DNA from 3 places in the Psychrilyobacter piezotolerans genome. Region 2 is predicted to be linked to each of the others. Evidence: riboswitches for the same ligand, from Rfam matches in the RefSeq annotation. Region 2 holds a riboswitch; each other region holds the start of a gene.

Region 1 (5,192 bases), on a different contig from region 2:
AAGTTTGAAGATATGCAGGTTTCAAACAGAAAATATCCATTCATCGAATTCAAATCTGAAAGAGATGCCGGGAACAACATGTTAAAGATTGAAAATGTAACTAAAACTATCGACGGGGTAAAGGTATTAGACAATATCTCATTTACTGTCAACACCGGAGATAAGGTAGTACTCTTAGCTAAAAACGATATCGTTAAAACAACACTTATCAAGATCCTGGCTGGAGAGATAGAACCTGATTCAGGTAGCATCACTTGGGGAGTAACAACTTCTCTAGGTTATATGCCTAGAGATAACTCGGAATACTTTAAAGCAGACAGTGGAACCGACCTTATCGACTGGTTAAGACCATACTCACCTGATCCCCATGAGAGTTTCATCAGAGGATTCTTAGGAAGAATGTTATTTGCCGGTGAAGATTCTCAGAAGAAACCTAGTGTTCTTTCTGGAGGGGAAAAAGTAAGATGTATGTTATCTAAAACAATGATGACAGGAGCTAACGTTTACTTATTCGACAACCCTACAGACCATTTAGATCTTGAATCTATCACTTCACTCAATAAAGCGTTGATCAAATTTAATGGAACTATCATATTTGCTGCTCATGACCATGAGTTCATCCAGACTGTATCCAATAGAATTATCGAGATAACTCCTAACGGAATCGTCGATAAGTTGATGGAATTTGATGAATATATCAAAGACGAAGGTGTAGAAGCCAGACTTGCAGAGATGTATAATTAAAATAAAAAGCTGAGACTCGTCTCAGCTTTTTTTATTTTAATAGTAATTTTTTTAATCCAAGATCCCTAATTTCTTACAGATACCCCTGTATACCCTGAGCCCGTTTTCCAATACTTTCTCGTCAAAATTAAATTTGGAATTATGCAGGGATTCTACATAACCAAGGTCCTCATTTTTGGTTCCCACAAAGAAAAAAAGTCCCCTGCTTACCTCCTGATAAAATCCGAAATCCTCTGCCAGCATCTCCGGATCTATCTCTTGAAATTTCAGCTTTTCTTCCCCTCTGACAACGTCTTCCAGAACATCATAATATTCCCTGTCATTTATGACAGGGGGATATCCTTCGGCCAGATCTATCTCTATTTCTACCCCATAACTGAGTTCCATCCCACGGGCTATATCCCTTATTTTATTTACGATAAAATTAAAGGTCTCTGTAGAAAAAGCCCTGATAGTCCCCTCCATCCGGGTAACTTCCGGAATGATATTCCTTATGGTTCCCCCCTCTATTTTCCCTATGGCTATTATACTGGGATCAAAGGGAGCTATAAATTTTGAGGTAATCAGATTAAACCCTTCCAGCATCTTCCCGGCTGCCTGGATGGAATCCACTCCCAAATGAGGCTGTCCCCCATGACCGCTCTTTCCTCTGATAACTATATTGATCTCGGCTGCCTTGGCCATAAATCCCCCTGCTCTGCAGCCGATTATTCCTTCCTCCAGCTTAGGAAAGAGATGAAGTCCGAAGATCCCCACAACATTATATTTTTCTAAAATTCCACTAGTTACAATATCTTTGGCTCCTCCCGGTCCTTCCTCGGCAGGCTGAAAAATTATTAAGATATTTTTCTTTAATTTTTTCCCCCTTAAATAATCCATAAACCCCAATAGGGTTGCCATATGACCGTCATGCCCGCAGGCATGCATGAGTCCCGTGTGTTTAGACTCATAAGAAACTCCCGTTTCTTCTAAAATAGTTAAAGCATCCATATCCGTCCTGAACCCATAGGTTTCCTTGGAATTTCCATCCAGATAGACATAGATTCCGGTTCCGCAAATTATCTCGGGCTCATACCCCATCTTTTTTATCTCTTGGAGCAGGTAAGTTTGGGTCTTTTTTTCCATATATCCCAATTCCGGGATTTCATGCAAATTTCTCCTGTATTTCTTCATATTTTCTGTTATTTTTTCCACTCTTCCTCCTTAAAAACAAATTATTTATATTATTTTTTAATATTTTACTCTTAAATAAGAGTAAACCTCATTTTTTTGTTATTTAAAAATATATATTATTTATGTTATACATATACTACATGTATTTAAAAATTTAATATATATATAGTATACATAACATATACATTATCTATATTTTATTTTGTTTTGCATTTAGTATATACTTACTTCAAATAATAAAAATAGAGGTTGCGAGTACAAATAGTAAAAACAGGGAGAAGGCATTTTAGGATCTGTTTTGAAAGGTGTAATTGCCGAAGTGTGGATTTTGCAAGAATTTATGCTGGGGATATGGATAAGATCCATATAACTGTCATTATCATAATCAGGTAATGGGGTGCTATTTGAAGTCATAGATTAATCTTTTATCTTGTTTTTTGATATGGATGTAATTTTTACTCTTCAGTAGTTCCCACTACTGGAGAGTTTTTTTTTAGGAGGAAATAAAATATGATCGTTGTACACAAATATGGAGGAAGTTCACTGGCTGACTTAGATAAGATAAAAAATATAGCCTCCCACATCTCAAAATTAAGTGATGCAGGGGAGCAGATTGTTGTAGTTGCCTCTGCCATGGGGAAAACCACCAATAAACTGATTGAGATGGCTAAAAAAATTTCTGAAACACCAAATATAAGGGAATTGGACAGCCTTATGGCTACCGGTGAGCAGCAAACTGTTGCCCTGTTATCCATGGCCTTAAATGAGTTGGGGAAAAAATCCATCTCTCTTACAGGATCCCAGGCAGGAATAACCACCATAGGTCATCACACTAAAAGCAGGATTAAGAGTGTCGATCCTAAAATAATAATTTCCCATTTGAATCGCGGAAAAGTAGTCATTGTGGCCGGATTTCAGGGGATGAACCAAAAAGGGGATATCACTACCCTGGGCAGAGGAGGATCGGATACCAGTGCTGTAGCCCTGGCTGCCAGTTTAGGTGCACGGTGTGAAATTTACACCGATGTGGATGGAATTTACAGCATCGATCCCAGAGTATATTCCGATGCAAAAAAAATAAAATATATATCATACGAGGAGATGATGGAGATGGCAAATTTAGGAGCCGGTATCATGGAAACAAGGGCTGTAGAGCTGGGAAAAAAATATAACGTTCCCATCTATGTGGGAGAAAGTTTGAGGGATCATGACGGTACCCTTATATTAAATCAAGATGAGATTATGGAGGATAAACCCATTACCGGTATCACCTTAAATGAGGATATTTTTATGGTAAATATCCAGCACCTTCCCTATTCAGAGAGCTTGGTAGCAGGTATTTTTAACACCTTGGGTAAATTTGAGTTAAATATCGATATGATCAGCCAAAACATTACTACTGCAGGAACCTTAGATCTTTCCTTTAGCTGTTTTAAAAGGGAAGAATCACTTTTAAAGAAAGCCATCGAGGAATTAAAAAATAAATTCGAGGAAATTTCCATAGAAATAAAATCTGACTTAATCATGATTTCATTGGTTGGAATTGGAATGGTAAGTCATTCCGGTGTGGCAGCCAAGGTGTTTAATACTCTGGCTGAAAATAAAATTCCTTTTTATCATATAACTACTTCTGAGATCAGTATTTCATGTACAATCTCTAAGGATCATAAAAAGACTGCCACTGAGATGTTAGCCAGAGAATTTGATTTATAAAAACACCAATTTAGGAGGAGATCATGAAAAAATATAACATTGCCATTGTAGGAGCTACCGGAATGGTCGGAAGAACCTTTCTCAAGGTATTGGAGGAAAGAAATTTTCCCATAGATAACCTCTACCTTTTAGCCTCATCCAGATCCTGTGGAACAAAAATTAATTTTAAAAATAAAACATATATAGTAGAGGAACTTAAACCAGAATCTTTTTCTAAGAAGATAGACATAGCTTTATTTTCTGCCGGAGGGGATCTGAGCAGAGAAATGGCTCCCGTGGCTGTTTCTTGTGGGATTACAGTTATAGATAACAGCAGTGCATGGAGGATGGATCCGGCTGTTCCCTTAGTGGTACCGGAAGTGAATCCGGAAGCAATAAAGGATAATTTACTCATCGCTAACCCTAATTGTTCCACCATCCAGGTGGCGGTTCCTCTAAAGGTATTGGATGATCTCTATGGGATAAAAAGAGTTATCTATTCTACCTATCAGGCTGTATCCGGATCCGGAGTAGCCGGAGTTGAAGATCTAAAAAATGGGATAGAAGGAAAAGAACCTTCAAATTACCCCTACCCCATAGCCTTCAACTGCCTTCCCCATATAGATGACTTTACAGAAAGCGGATACACTAAGGAAGAGTTGAAGATGATCGATGAAACCAGAAAAATTTTAAATAAACCGGAGTTGGCAATTACTTCTACCTGTGTCAGAGTTCCCGTGGAAAACGGTCATTCTGTATCGGTTAACTTAGAGTTTGAAAAAGAGTTCGATCTAAGTGAGTTAAAAGAAGCACTTAAAAATAAAGAAGGTATTGTCCTGCAGGATGATGTAAAAAACAATATCTATCCAATGCCTATAAATGCCAGCGGGTTTGATGAAGTATTTGTAGGCAGAATCAGAAGGGACTACAGTGTGAAAAATGGAATAAATCTATGGGTAGTAGCCGATAACATCAGAAAAGGAGCTGCCACAAATACCGTGCAAATCGCTGAATTATTGATAAAAAAATAATATTTTTTAAACAGGAGGAATTATGGGAATTTTTAAAGGATCCGGGGTAGCTCTTATCACTCCCTTCAACGAGGATATGAGTATCAATTACACTAAATTAGAAGAACTCATAGAGTGGCATATAGAAAATAAAACCGATGCCCTGATAATAGCAGGCACCACCGGTGAAGCATCTACCCTTACAGATGAAGAACATATAGAATTAGTCGGAAGAAGTGTTGAGATAGTCAGGGGAAGGATTCCTGTAATAGCAGGAAGCGGCAGCAACGATACCCGGCACGGAATCAAATTAGGCCTTGAATGTGAAAGAGCCGGAGCCGATGGTCTCCTCATCGTGACTCCCTATTACAATAAAACCAACAGACAGGGATTGATCAATCATTATACAGCCATTGCTGACAGGGTAAATATCCCTATTATCTTATACAATGTTCCAGGAAGAACCGGAATGAATATTCCCGTTGATGTAGTTGTTGAATTGAGCGCCCATAAAAATATAGTCGGGATCAAGGAAGCCAGCGGAGATATCTCCTACTTAGCTGAGATAGCCAG
Region 2 (5,192 bases):
TGGGAATAAAAGCTGTGGCCGGATTTGAATTTATCCAAGAGATAAAATAATAACCGGCTTTAAAAGTAGTTATTTTCGTGGTAAAATTTAAATACAATCAATATAAATAGAAGGAGTAATTAGAATGGATGGAAGAAATAGAAGCGATGTAAAACCTGGGATAGAGGTAGCTATCGTCTTAAAAAATGACCAAAGAAGCGGTAAATTAACCTATGGAACAGTACAGGATCTCCTGACTAACAGCAAGTTTCATCCCCATGGAATAAAAGTGAGACTTACAGACGGGCAGGTTGGAAGGGTAAAAGAGATTATAATAAAGTAAATAAAAAGCCTCCTACATTTAGACTTTTCTAGGTGTAGGAGGCTCTTTTTTTTATTTAATTTTTAAAATGAAATTTAATATTTCCTTTATATTCTAACCTTTCTCGTTCTTCCCGCTGCCAGGATCATAAAGTTCACCAAGAATGAAGAGATAATTATCATGTTTCCCGTTGTTCCCCCCATTATTTTACCATAGAGAGCCAGTCCTCCCCCAAATAAAATTCCCAATACAGCATATTTTTCCCCGCACTTATATCCTAAAATTCCTGCCAGACAAGGAACTATAAAAGCCCCTGAATAGACCGCCAGAGCCAGCAGCAGTGTGGGCAATATAAAGGTAAGTTTTAGTGCTACCAGTATAGAAAATCCTCCGAAAATAAGGATAAATATTCTGGTTAATCTGATGGCTTTCTCCTCCCTGAGATCTTTCATGAAGATCTGGGCAAAGGTAGATGAGGCGGTAAGCAGGGTTGTATCTGCTGAGGAGATAACTGCCGATAATAGTCCAAAATAAAGTAAGATCACTATTGGCTGGGGCAACACTCTGTCTGCTAAAAACATCAGCACCGATCCTTTAGCTATGTCTACTCCGTAGTTTGAACTCACATAAACTCCTATCCCCGCTAAAATAAATCCCAATGGGATTAAAATTACAATGGATAATTTTATTGCTTGTTTAGCTGTCTTTTCATCTCTCGCACAAAATATCCTGGAGTAAATATCCGGCCCCACCAAAAAAGTAGATGAATAGGTAAGGATCATAATAAACAGATCTAAATAATCAAATTTTTCATTGATCATCCCCATCCCGTTTATTTCTCCATTCCCTTTTAAAATATAGACAAAACAAAGAACTACCCCTGCTATTATAAACAGAAATTGAATAAAATCTGTTTTGATAATAGATAACTGCCCGCCTAAAAATGTATAGGCAATGAATACTAAGCCGCTTAGAATAACTGCAGTAGAATAATTCATATCCACAAAGATAGAGATTATCTTAGCAGATCCCATTATCTGAGCTGCAACTATACCTACCCATGCAATAGGAATAATAACAGATGATAGATTTTTCACTTCCTCCCCGTAAAATTCTCCCATGAGTTCCGGAAGATTGTAACTTTTATTTTTTTTTAACCTGTCTACCAGGGGTAAAAGACATAAGAGTCCAAAAGCTGCACAAAGCATAAACCAGGATCCAGCCCATCCATTGGCATAGGAAAAATTAACACTTCCTATAATCGCTGAACTTCCCAATACTGTTGCCAAAAGACTTCCGGCTATCTCCCTTACACCTGCATCTTTTCCTGCTATAAAATAATCTCTCGATCCTTTGATTTTCCTGTAAGAACTATAACCTATAAAAATAACTATAAAAAAATACAAACTTAAAATTACCTGATTCATTTAAACACTCCTAAAAACTATAATATAGATATTATATCATATTTTTCAAAGTAAAAAATCCCTCCTAAAATTAGGAGGGATTTTTATCTTTTTTCTATACTTCTGCTTCTGCTTCTACCTTTTTCTTTTCTATCTTTTCAATAGAGAATCCTGTATACCCATAGATTATAGCTACAATTGGATTGATTAAGTTCAAGAAACAATATGGAACATAAGTCCATGGTGCCAGCCCCAGGGTAGCGATCATATATGCCCCGCATGTATTCCAAGGGATCAATGGTGATGTAAGGGTTCCTGCATCCTCCAATGATCTGGAAAGGTTTTTAGGGTGTAATCCTTTTTCTTCATAGGCACCTTTAAACATTCTTCCAGGCACAACTATGGCAAGATACTGGTCTCCAGCTACTGAGTTTACAAAAATTGGTGTTAATATAGTTACTAATATTAAGTTTCCAGTAGTATGTGCCACAGATAAAATCTTCAGTGCTAAAGTTTCTAACATTTGTGTTTTTTCCATTATTCCACCTAAGATCATGGCACAAATAATTAATGAAACAGTCCACATCATAGAGTCTAGTCCTCCTCTATTTAATAGAGAGTCTACCATTTCTAACCCTGATTCACCTTCGTATCCATAGTGTAAAGTCGAAAATACCGTAGCTAATGATGCTCCTTGGAAGATCATTGCAGCTATTCCACCTAGGATAGCTCCACCGAATAATCCGGGTATTGCCGGAACTTTCATTATTACTGCCCCGATTACAATAACCGGTACTAATAATAGTAGTGGGCTGATATTAAAGTTTCCACTTAGAGTGCTTAATATTCCGTCGATCATCTCTGTATTTAATGCTGCTCCTGTATATTTAGTCCCGATAAATCCAAATAAAATTATAGATATGATGAAACTAGGTACTGTTGTATACAGCATATGTTTAATATGAGTAAATAAATCTGTCCCAGCCATTGCCGGTGCTAAGTTCGTCGTATCCGATAATGGTGATAATTTATCCCCCATATATGCTCCGGAAATAATAGCACCTGCTACTATATGTCTAGGTATTCCCAGTCCTTCTCCTACACCAATAAGTGCGATACCAACTGTTGCTGCTGTTGTCCATGACGAACCGGTAGCCACCGATACAATAGCACATATAATAAGAGTTGCCGGTAAAAATATTCCCGGTGACAAGATCTTTAATCCATAAAAGATCATAGTTGGTACTACACCAGATTGAATCCAAGTTCCTACTACCATTCCGATTATCATAAGAATTATAATTGCACCTAAAGCCATCTTGATAGTTTCAACTACTCCTTCTTCTATCTCATTCCATGTGTAGTTCAGACCAAATATAGCTACTCCTGCTGCGAAAAATGCCGATACTAAGATAGGTATGTGTACATCAATGTGTGCAATTTGAATTGCATAAAATAAACTCCCTATTAAAAATAACAACGGTATCAGTGCGTACATCAGTGTCGTTTCCTTTTTCATCTTACTCCCCATAATCAATTCCTCCTGATTTTTTTATTTATAAGTAACAAAAAGAGCTATCGATAACACTATCAATAACCCCCAACAATAAAACTTAAATAAAGTCTATGCTCAAAATCATTTAATAGCACATCACCAATTTTATATGGTGACAGTCTTATGGATCTTATCCATAATCCCAACACAAAGAATTTTGACTCTTTTCTTCGCATTTCGGCAAATTTACCTTTCATTCTAGGATCAACGCTTGTCATGACTAACCTATAATTACTCTTTAATATTTGCAACCTCTATCTAAATTTTTCTTTTCTGAAAGTTATTCTATAATAATTTATTAATTCTGTCAATTTTAATTAAACACTTTTTTTACATAGGGTGATGTGGTTAACTGCAAAAGGGAACCATAATCTAACTTAAATTCCACTATATCTCCTACCTTATATTCCCTTTTTGAATCGGTTACATCCAGCACCAAATGATCACTACTGGCACCTAATATTATTAATTTTTCATCCATTGCTTCTAAGTTAGACTGGTCTACATCTTGTTTTCCAATGGCTAATATAGCACGTTTTCTCTTTCCCCTGTCGATAAATACAGGTTTTTTCCCAAAAGCATTGAGCCCAATTTCTCCCACTGGATAGGACTCCTTTTCTTTCAGTTCTATTATCTCTACCTCTAATTTTACACTGTCATAGAAGCACCCTTCTAGATTTTTTCCATAGGCTGTTCCCCTCCCAAAGATAAGGGCTTCTCCCAACCTTAGGTTATTTATTTTTGGCGGCATCTTCTTCTTCCACAAAAGATCTAAACTACTGGAATTCCCTCCTGAGATAATATTCAATTTTAAATCATATTTTTTCTCTATTAAATTCGCAATTTTTTCTAATTGTTCTAAATTATCGAAGCTGGGGATGATCCCACCATAACATGTGAGATTCACACCTATCCCCTCTAATTTAATATTTTGCATAGAACTTATCTGATCCATATAGCTCTCTACATCTTCAGGCAGGATTCCCTCTCTGAGGTCTCCTAATTCAAGCATCAGAATAATTCTGTGGACTCTATATTGTTTTCCTGCCTCCTCATTTAAAAGAGCTATAGTAGATATTTCACTGTTTAAACTTATATCCACATGTTTTACCACTTCTTTTATCTGGGAACTCATAGGCAGACGGATCATTACCTTGGGAACATCTAAGCTTTCATATTTTTTTAAATTTTCTACCCTGGAATCTCCTAAATATTTTACTCCTCCTTCCACTAATATCTTAGCTACCTCAATATTTCCAGAAAAAACTTTGGTTATTCCCACTACATCTATCTGGGATTCCCTGCATTTTTTTGTCAAAACTTTTACATTTTTTCTAATTTTATCCAAATCAACCACTACCCTTGGGTATTCAGTCATAAAGTTTCCACCTCCTCTATCCTTAAACTTTTTTTGAGTAATTTAACAGCTGACTCTTTATTATATTTTGATAGGACTCCCAAAGAAGCCATAATATAATCATTATCTATCAATATTTTTACCTCTGGTGTAGGCAGAAGTTTATCTCCCTTGTTGCTCATTGCTACTTTTTTTAAGATCTCTAACCTGTTTGGCAGTTTAGTCAATGCTCCTCCAGTCCCAATTATCCACTTCACACTGGTAAGGTCCTTTCCCTCAGCAAGAGTTTTTTTAGTTTCACCAAAAAGGTGTCTATATCCTCCCGCATGCCGATGAATTGACATAATTACCGCTTTTTCCGTCAGGATCTCTACTAATTTCATCTCCACTTCACTTTTAGGAATAGGCGGAAAATTCAAAAGATGTTCCGTCAGCTCTTCCTCCTCCAAGGTCAGTTCTTTAGCCAGGTTTTTTTCTCCTATTATCTCAACTATGTTTTTCATATTTACATAGACTCCCAAGTCTCCCTCAACAGTCCTTTTGGCTATAGGTTCCGGGGAAATTAAAATACGC
Region 3 (5,192 bases), on a different contig from region 2:
ATCCTACCATCTCTATATTCCATCCATCCCTCTGAATAAGCAGATTTCCACAACCGCAGACTGTATCCATGTCTACCCCTGCATTTCCTACATATACATAGTTCAAATATTTTTTAGCCAGCTTATGAAATTCTAAAAGGAGTTTTTTTTCTGTTGCCGGAGTTTTCAGCTTATAACTGGGGTAATACCCGTTTATATGCAAAACAATATTTGATCCCAATTCATCCTTTATCCACTTAACCATTTTTATAAATGTCTCCCTATCATCATTTAATTCCGGCACCAATAAAAACTCGATCTCCAGATGTTTTTTTCTCCCTGCTATCAGTTTCAAGGTATTTTTAACCCCTTCTAAAGTTCCGCCCAGCTTAGAATAAACTTCTTCTGTAAATCCCTTTAAGTCTATGCTGAATGCATCTATGTAGGAAGTTAATTCCAGAAGCGGCTCCCTTTCTATAAGTCCGTTGCTTACCATCATGGTTTTCTTAGAACAGCATTTAGCTAATTTTGCCACATCCATCATAAATTCATACCAAACAGTAGGTTCATTGTAGGTAAAGGCCACTCCAAACCCTTTAAAGCCTTTCAATACCTCCTCATAGGTATATTCTTTAGTGGGTATCCCTTTAAATTCCTTGGCTATTTCATAGTTTTGGCAGTAAGCACAATTCATATTACACCCTATACTTCCAATGGATAAAACCTCTTTCCCTGGGTAAAAATGGTAAAATGGTTTTTTTTCAATGGGGTCTATATTGAGAGCCGAAACTACTCCATAATTTTGGGTTATCAATTTTCCCCATATGTTTTTCCTTACCCCGCATCTGCCCACACGACCCTCCTCTATGATACACCTGTGGGGACATAACTCACATCCTACTCTTTCACCCTCTAATCTCTTATAAAACATAGCTTCTTTCATCTTTTCACCTATACCTTTTTACAGTAAATTTTTTAATAACCAATCCAGGTTGACGGGTTATCCCGGCTTTATTCATGGCTATCTCTATCTGCTGCTCCACACTATCTACCCCTTCTAAATCCGGTAAAAGTACCCCTTGGGATCTTCCATCACTGATTAAGATACCATATTTTTTAGGATCTAATTCTTTTATATCCTCTATCTCCTCCATAGGGGAAAGGACATCTACAGAAATTTCCAACCATTCTAATTCCTCTTTTTTTAAGGGTTCAAATCTAGGATCATTGAAGGCAGCCGAGATGGCATTTGCCCTTATCTCCTCCAATAAATTTTCCCTGTATGGTACCATGGTTCCTATACATCCCCTTAGGGAATTCTCCTTGTACAGGGTGACAAAACAAGGTTTTTTTTCCATCAGATCTTCCATTTCCTGATATTTATCTTCCTCTTCACTTTGTCCGCCTAAACCTAATTTGTTTAAAATACTCTCTAAAGCTACTTTTACATAGATACTCCTTGGTTTATACACACAACCACCTCCTAAAAAATATTTATTCCTTATTCTTTATTTCATAAATTTAATAAACTTCCTCTTTTATTAAATTTATATATTTATCATGGGAAAATAAAATTTAATTTTTCAACTAATTATATAACTTTATTATGGTAACTATTCATTTTAAATATATTATTTTTTTTTAATAGTACAGATATTGCAGTCATATCTTCATTTTTCCTTAATAAAGTTAGCTTAAAAAACTAAGTTTATCAACTGGATAAGTAAATAAAAAAATACCGTCATAAAAAGACTTTTCTTTTTATTTCCTCTAATAAGGATATAAATATTTTTTTCACTTGACTTTGTGTTCTTTATATAGTAAAAATGTATTAGAACGAATCTATGAATGAGTTTTCATTTTTTTAGATAGGTAACATAAATCAAATATATAATAGAGGAGCATTTATTGTGGTAACTTTTAACATTCAAAGGATCGGAAGATCTTGCGAAGTTAAAAGTGAAGGACTTAATTGCCGAAAGGTTGGATCTATATAGAGCTAACCTTGGTCAATATGGGAAAATCCATCTTGACTGTCACAACTTTAGTTGTGGAGAGCTATTTCTTTTTAGTTCTTGGTGATTTTCTGTCTTAAATCATGGATAGGTGTTTTTTTGATGCAAAAAAATAAAAAAGGGGGAATGAGTTGTGAAAGAAGTAATGATTAGATTGAGGATGAGTACCCACGATGCTCATTATGGCGGTAATTTAGTGGATGGAGCCAGAATGTTAGGTTTATTTGGAGATGTAGCTACTGAACTGCTTATCAGACAAGATGGGGACGAGGGATTATTTAAAGCTTATGACAACGTTGAGTTTATGGCTCCGGTATATGCAGGTGATTTTATCGAAGCTGTAGGTCATATAGAAAAAGTTGGTAATACATCCAGAAGGATGGTTTTTGAAGCTAGAAAAGTAATCGTTCCCAGACCTGATATCAGTGATTCTGCGTGTGAAGTCTTAGAGAAAGCAGTTGTTGTCTGCAGAGCCACTGGAACTTGTGTTACACCTAAAGATAAACAAAGAAATTAGGGGGCAAAAGATGGAAAAATTAATCATAACAGCTGCCATATGTGGAGCTGAGGTAACTAAGGAACACAATCCTAACGTTCCTTATACTGTAGAAGAAATAGTAGAGCAAGCATATGGGGCATATATAGAGGGAGCCAGTATCATACATCTTCATGTAAGGGAGGATGACGGTACTCCTACCCAGTCAAAGGAACGATTTAAAATATGTATGGACGCCATAAAAGAAAAATGTCCGGACGTTATCGTCCAGCCATCTACCGGGGGTGCTGTAGGGATGACCAATGAAGAAAGACTGCAGCCTACAGAATTACATCCTGAGATGGCAACACTGGATTGCGGGACTTTAAATTTCGGCGGGGACGAAGTCTTTACCAACACAGAAAATACCATCAAAGAATTTGGTGAAAAAATGATAGAAAGAGGTGTCAAACCTGAACTGGAGTGTTTTGATAAATCGATGATTGAGATGGCTGTCAGACTAAATAAAAAAGGGTTTATTAAGTCGCCTATGCACTTTAGTTTTGTAATGGGAGTTAACGGTGGTATCGGAGGAGATCTGAGAGACTTCTTATTTTTAAGAGACAGTTTGCCTTGTGGTTCTACTTATTCAGTTGCCGGTCTTGGAAGATTTGAGTTTTCGTTGGCAGCAGCAGCTATCATAAGCGGTGGTCATGTGAGGGTTGGTTTTGAAGATAATATCTATTTAGAAAAAGGTGTCTTAGCTGAATCTAACGGTGTCTTGGTAGCTAAGGTAGTAAGGATTGCCAAGGAACTGGGCAGGCAAATAGCTACACCAGCAGAAGCAAGAGCCATATTAGGATTATAAGGGGGAGAGAAAATGATAAAAGGATGTCCATTTGGAACACACAGAGTAATAGAACCTATGGGAACTATGCCACAGGCTGCATTAAAAATTGACAATACAATGAAGATTAAAAACAACGAGTTATTATTAGATGTAATGACATTAAATATTGATTCAGCATCATTCACACAAATAAAGGAAGCATGCAACAAGGATATAGATAAGATGACCACTATGATCAATGAGATTGTAGGAGAGAGAGGAAAGATGCAAAATCCGGTAACCGGGTCTGGAGGAATGCTGATAGGTGTTGTTAAAGAGATAGGTCCTGATTTTCCTGATAAATCTTTAAAAGTAGGAGATAAATTAGCTACCTTAGTTTCATTGTCCCTTACACCATTAAAAATCAATAAGATTAAAAATGTAAATGTATCCAACGACCAAGTTGATATAGACGGACAGGCTATCCTTTTTGAAACTGGTATATATTCTGTATTACCTGCAGATATTCCTGAAAAATTAGCTTTAGCTGCACTGGATGTAGCCGGTGCTCCTGCACAGGTAGAAAGATTAGTTAAAGAAGGTGACACTGTTTGTATTATTGGCGGAGGTGGAAAATCTGGTGTTTTATGTGCTTATCAAGCCATGGTAAATGCCGGGGCTTCTGGTAAAGTTATCGTTATTGAATACAGTGAAGAAAATGCAAAAAGAATATTGGATATGAATTTAGCTCACCATGTAATTATTGCAGACGCAACTAAGCCTGTTGAAGTTTATGAAAAAGTAAAAGAGATCACAGGGGAAGATGTGTGCGATGTAGTTATCAACAATGTAAATGTAGCCAATACAGAGATGTCATCTATCCTCATTACAAAGGACGACGGGGTAGTTTATTTCTTCTCCATGGCAACATCATTTACAAAAGCAGCTTTAGGAGCTGAAGGTGTAGGAAAAGACGTACAAATGATCGTGGGAAATGGATATGCTAAGGGGCATGCTGACCTTACATTAGGTATCATACGTGAATCTAAAACTATCAGAAACTTATTTGAAAAATTATATGTATAGAAAATAAAAGGGGAGGCAACAAAATTATGATGAATTTAAACTACGAGAGCAGAAGAAAAGAATTATTTCCAAATGTAAGTGACGAGCAATGGAATGACTGGCACTGGCAAGTAAGAAATAGAATCGAAACTTTAGAAGATTTAAAAAAATATTTTGACCTAACACCAGAAGAGGAGGAGGGAGTAAAAACAGCTAACTCTATCCTTAGAATGGGAATCACTCCGTATTATTTAACATTGATCGATCCATCAAATCCAAAGTGTCCGGTAAGACAACAGGCAATTCCTACAGCTGCTGAAGTATGTAAGTCAGATGCTGATCTAGACGACCCTCTACATGAAGATGAGGATTCACCGGTACCAGGACTCACTCATAGATATCCAGACAGAGTATTATTGTTAGTTACAGATATGTGTTCTATGTATTGCAGACACTGCACCAGAAGAAGATTTGCAGGCCAGACAGATGCTGCCTTGGGAATGGAAAAGATAGATACTGCCATCGATTATATAGCTAAAACTCCTGTAATCAGAGATGTATTACTTTCTGGAGGAGATGCTCTGCTTATCTCAGATGAAAAATTAGAGCATATTTTCAAAAGATTGAGAGATATTCCCCATGTACAGATCGTAAGAATAGGATCTAGAACTCCTGTTGTATTACCTCAAAGAATTACTCCCGAGTTAGTAAATATGATGAAAAAATACCATCCAATCTGGTTAAATACTCACTTCAATCATTCAGATGAAATCACATCTGCTTCTAAAGCTGCATGTGAACTGATGGCTGATGCTGGAATTCCACTAGG

The links. A riboswitch is a leader RNA that binds a small molecule or an ion and turns the genes downstream of it on or off. The one in region 2 is predicted to bind lysine.
Region 1: linked by a shared signal. The riboswitch ahead of DYH56_RS09245 (aspartate kinase) and the one ahead of nhaC (Na+/H+ antiporter NhaC) in region 2 are both predicted to bind lysine.
Region 3: linked by a shared signal. The riboswitch ahead of kal (3-aminobutyryl-CoA ammonia lyase) and the one ahead of nhaC (Na+/H+ antiporter NhaC) in region 2 are both predicted to bind lysine.

What each region holds. Positions count from the first base shown of each region.
Region 1 is NZ_QUAJ01000015.1:12,853-18,044, reverse strand. Features, by position in the region: gene DYH56_RS09255 (ABC-F family ATP-binding cassette domain-containing protein) at 1-744, shown strand, start outside; gene DYH56_RS09250 (M20 metallopeptidase family protein) at 796-1,938, opposite strand; lysine riboswitch at 2,153-2,328, shown strand; gene DYH56_RS09245 (aspartate kinase) at 2,428-3,630, shown strand; gene DYH56_RS09240 (aspartate-semialdehyde dehydrogenase) at 3,654-4,640, shown strand; gene dapA (4-hydroxy-tetrahydrodipicolinate synthase) at 4,663-5,192, shown strand, end outside.
Region 2 is NZ_QUAJ01000001.1:96,886-102,077, forward strand. Features, by position in the region: gene DYH56_RS00440 (dipeptide epimerase) at 1-50, shown strand, start outside; gene DYH56_RS00445 (YwbE family protein) at 125-322, shown strand; gene DYH56_RS00450 (sodium:solute symporter family protein) at 409-1,728, opposite strand; gene nhaC (Na+/H+ antiporter NhaC) at 1,823-3,238, opposite strand; lysine riboswitch at 3,344-3,527, opposite strand; gene orr (ornithine racemase Orr) at 3,576-4,640, opposite strand; gene DYH56_RS00465 (GlmL-related ornithine degradation protein) at 4,637-5,192, opposite strand, start outside.
Region 3 is NZ_QUAJ01000002.1:133,930-139,121, forward strand. Features, by position in the region: gene amrS (AmmeMemoRadiSam system radical SAM enzyme) at 1-922, opposite strand, end outside; gene amrA (AmmeMemoRadiSam system protein A) at 927-1,451, opposite strand; lysine riboswitch at 1,866-2,048, shown strand; gene kal (3-aminobutyryl-CoA ammonia lyase) at 2,140-2,511, shown strand; gene kce (3-keto-5-aminohexanoate cleavage enzyme) at 2,522-3,337, shown strand; gene kdd (L-erythro-3,5-diaminohexanoate dehydrogenase) at 3,350-4,384, shown strand; gene kamA (lysine 2,3-aminomutase) at 4,414-5,192, shown strand, end outside.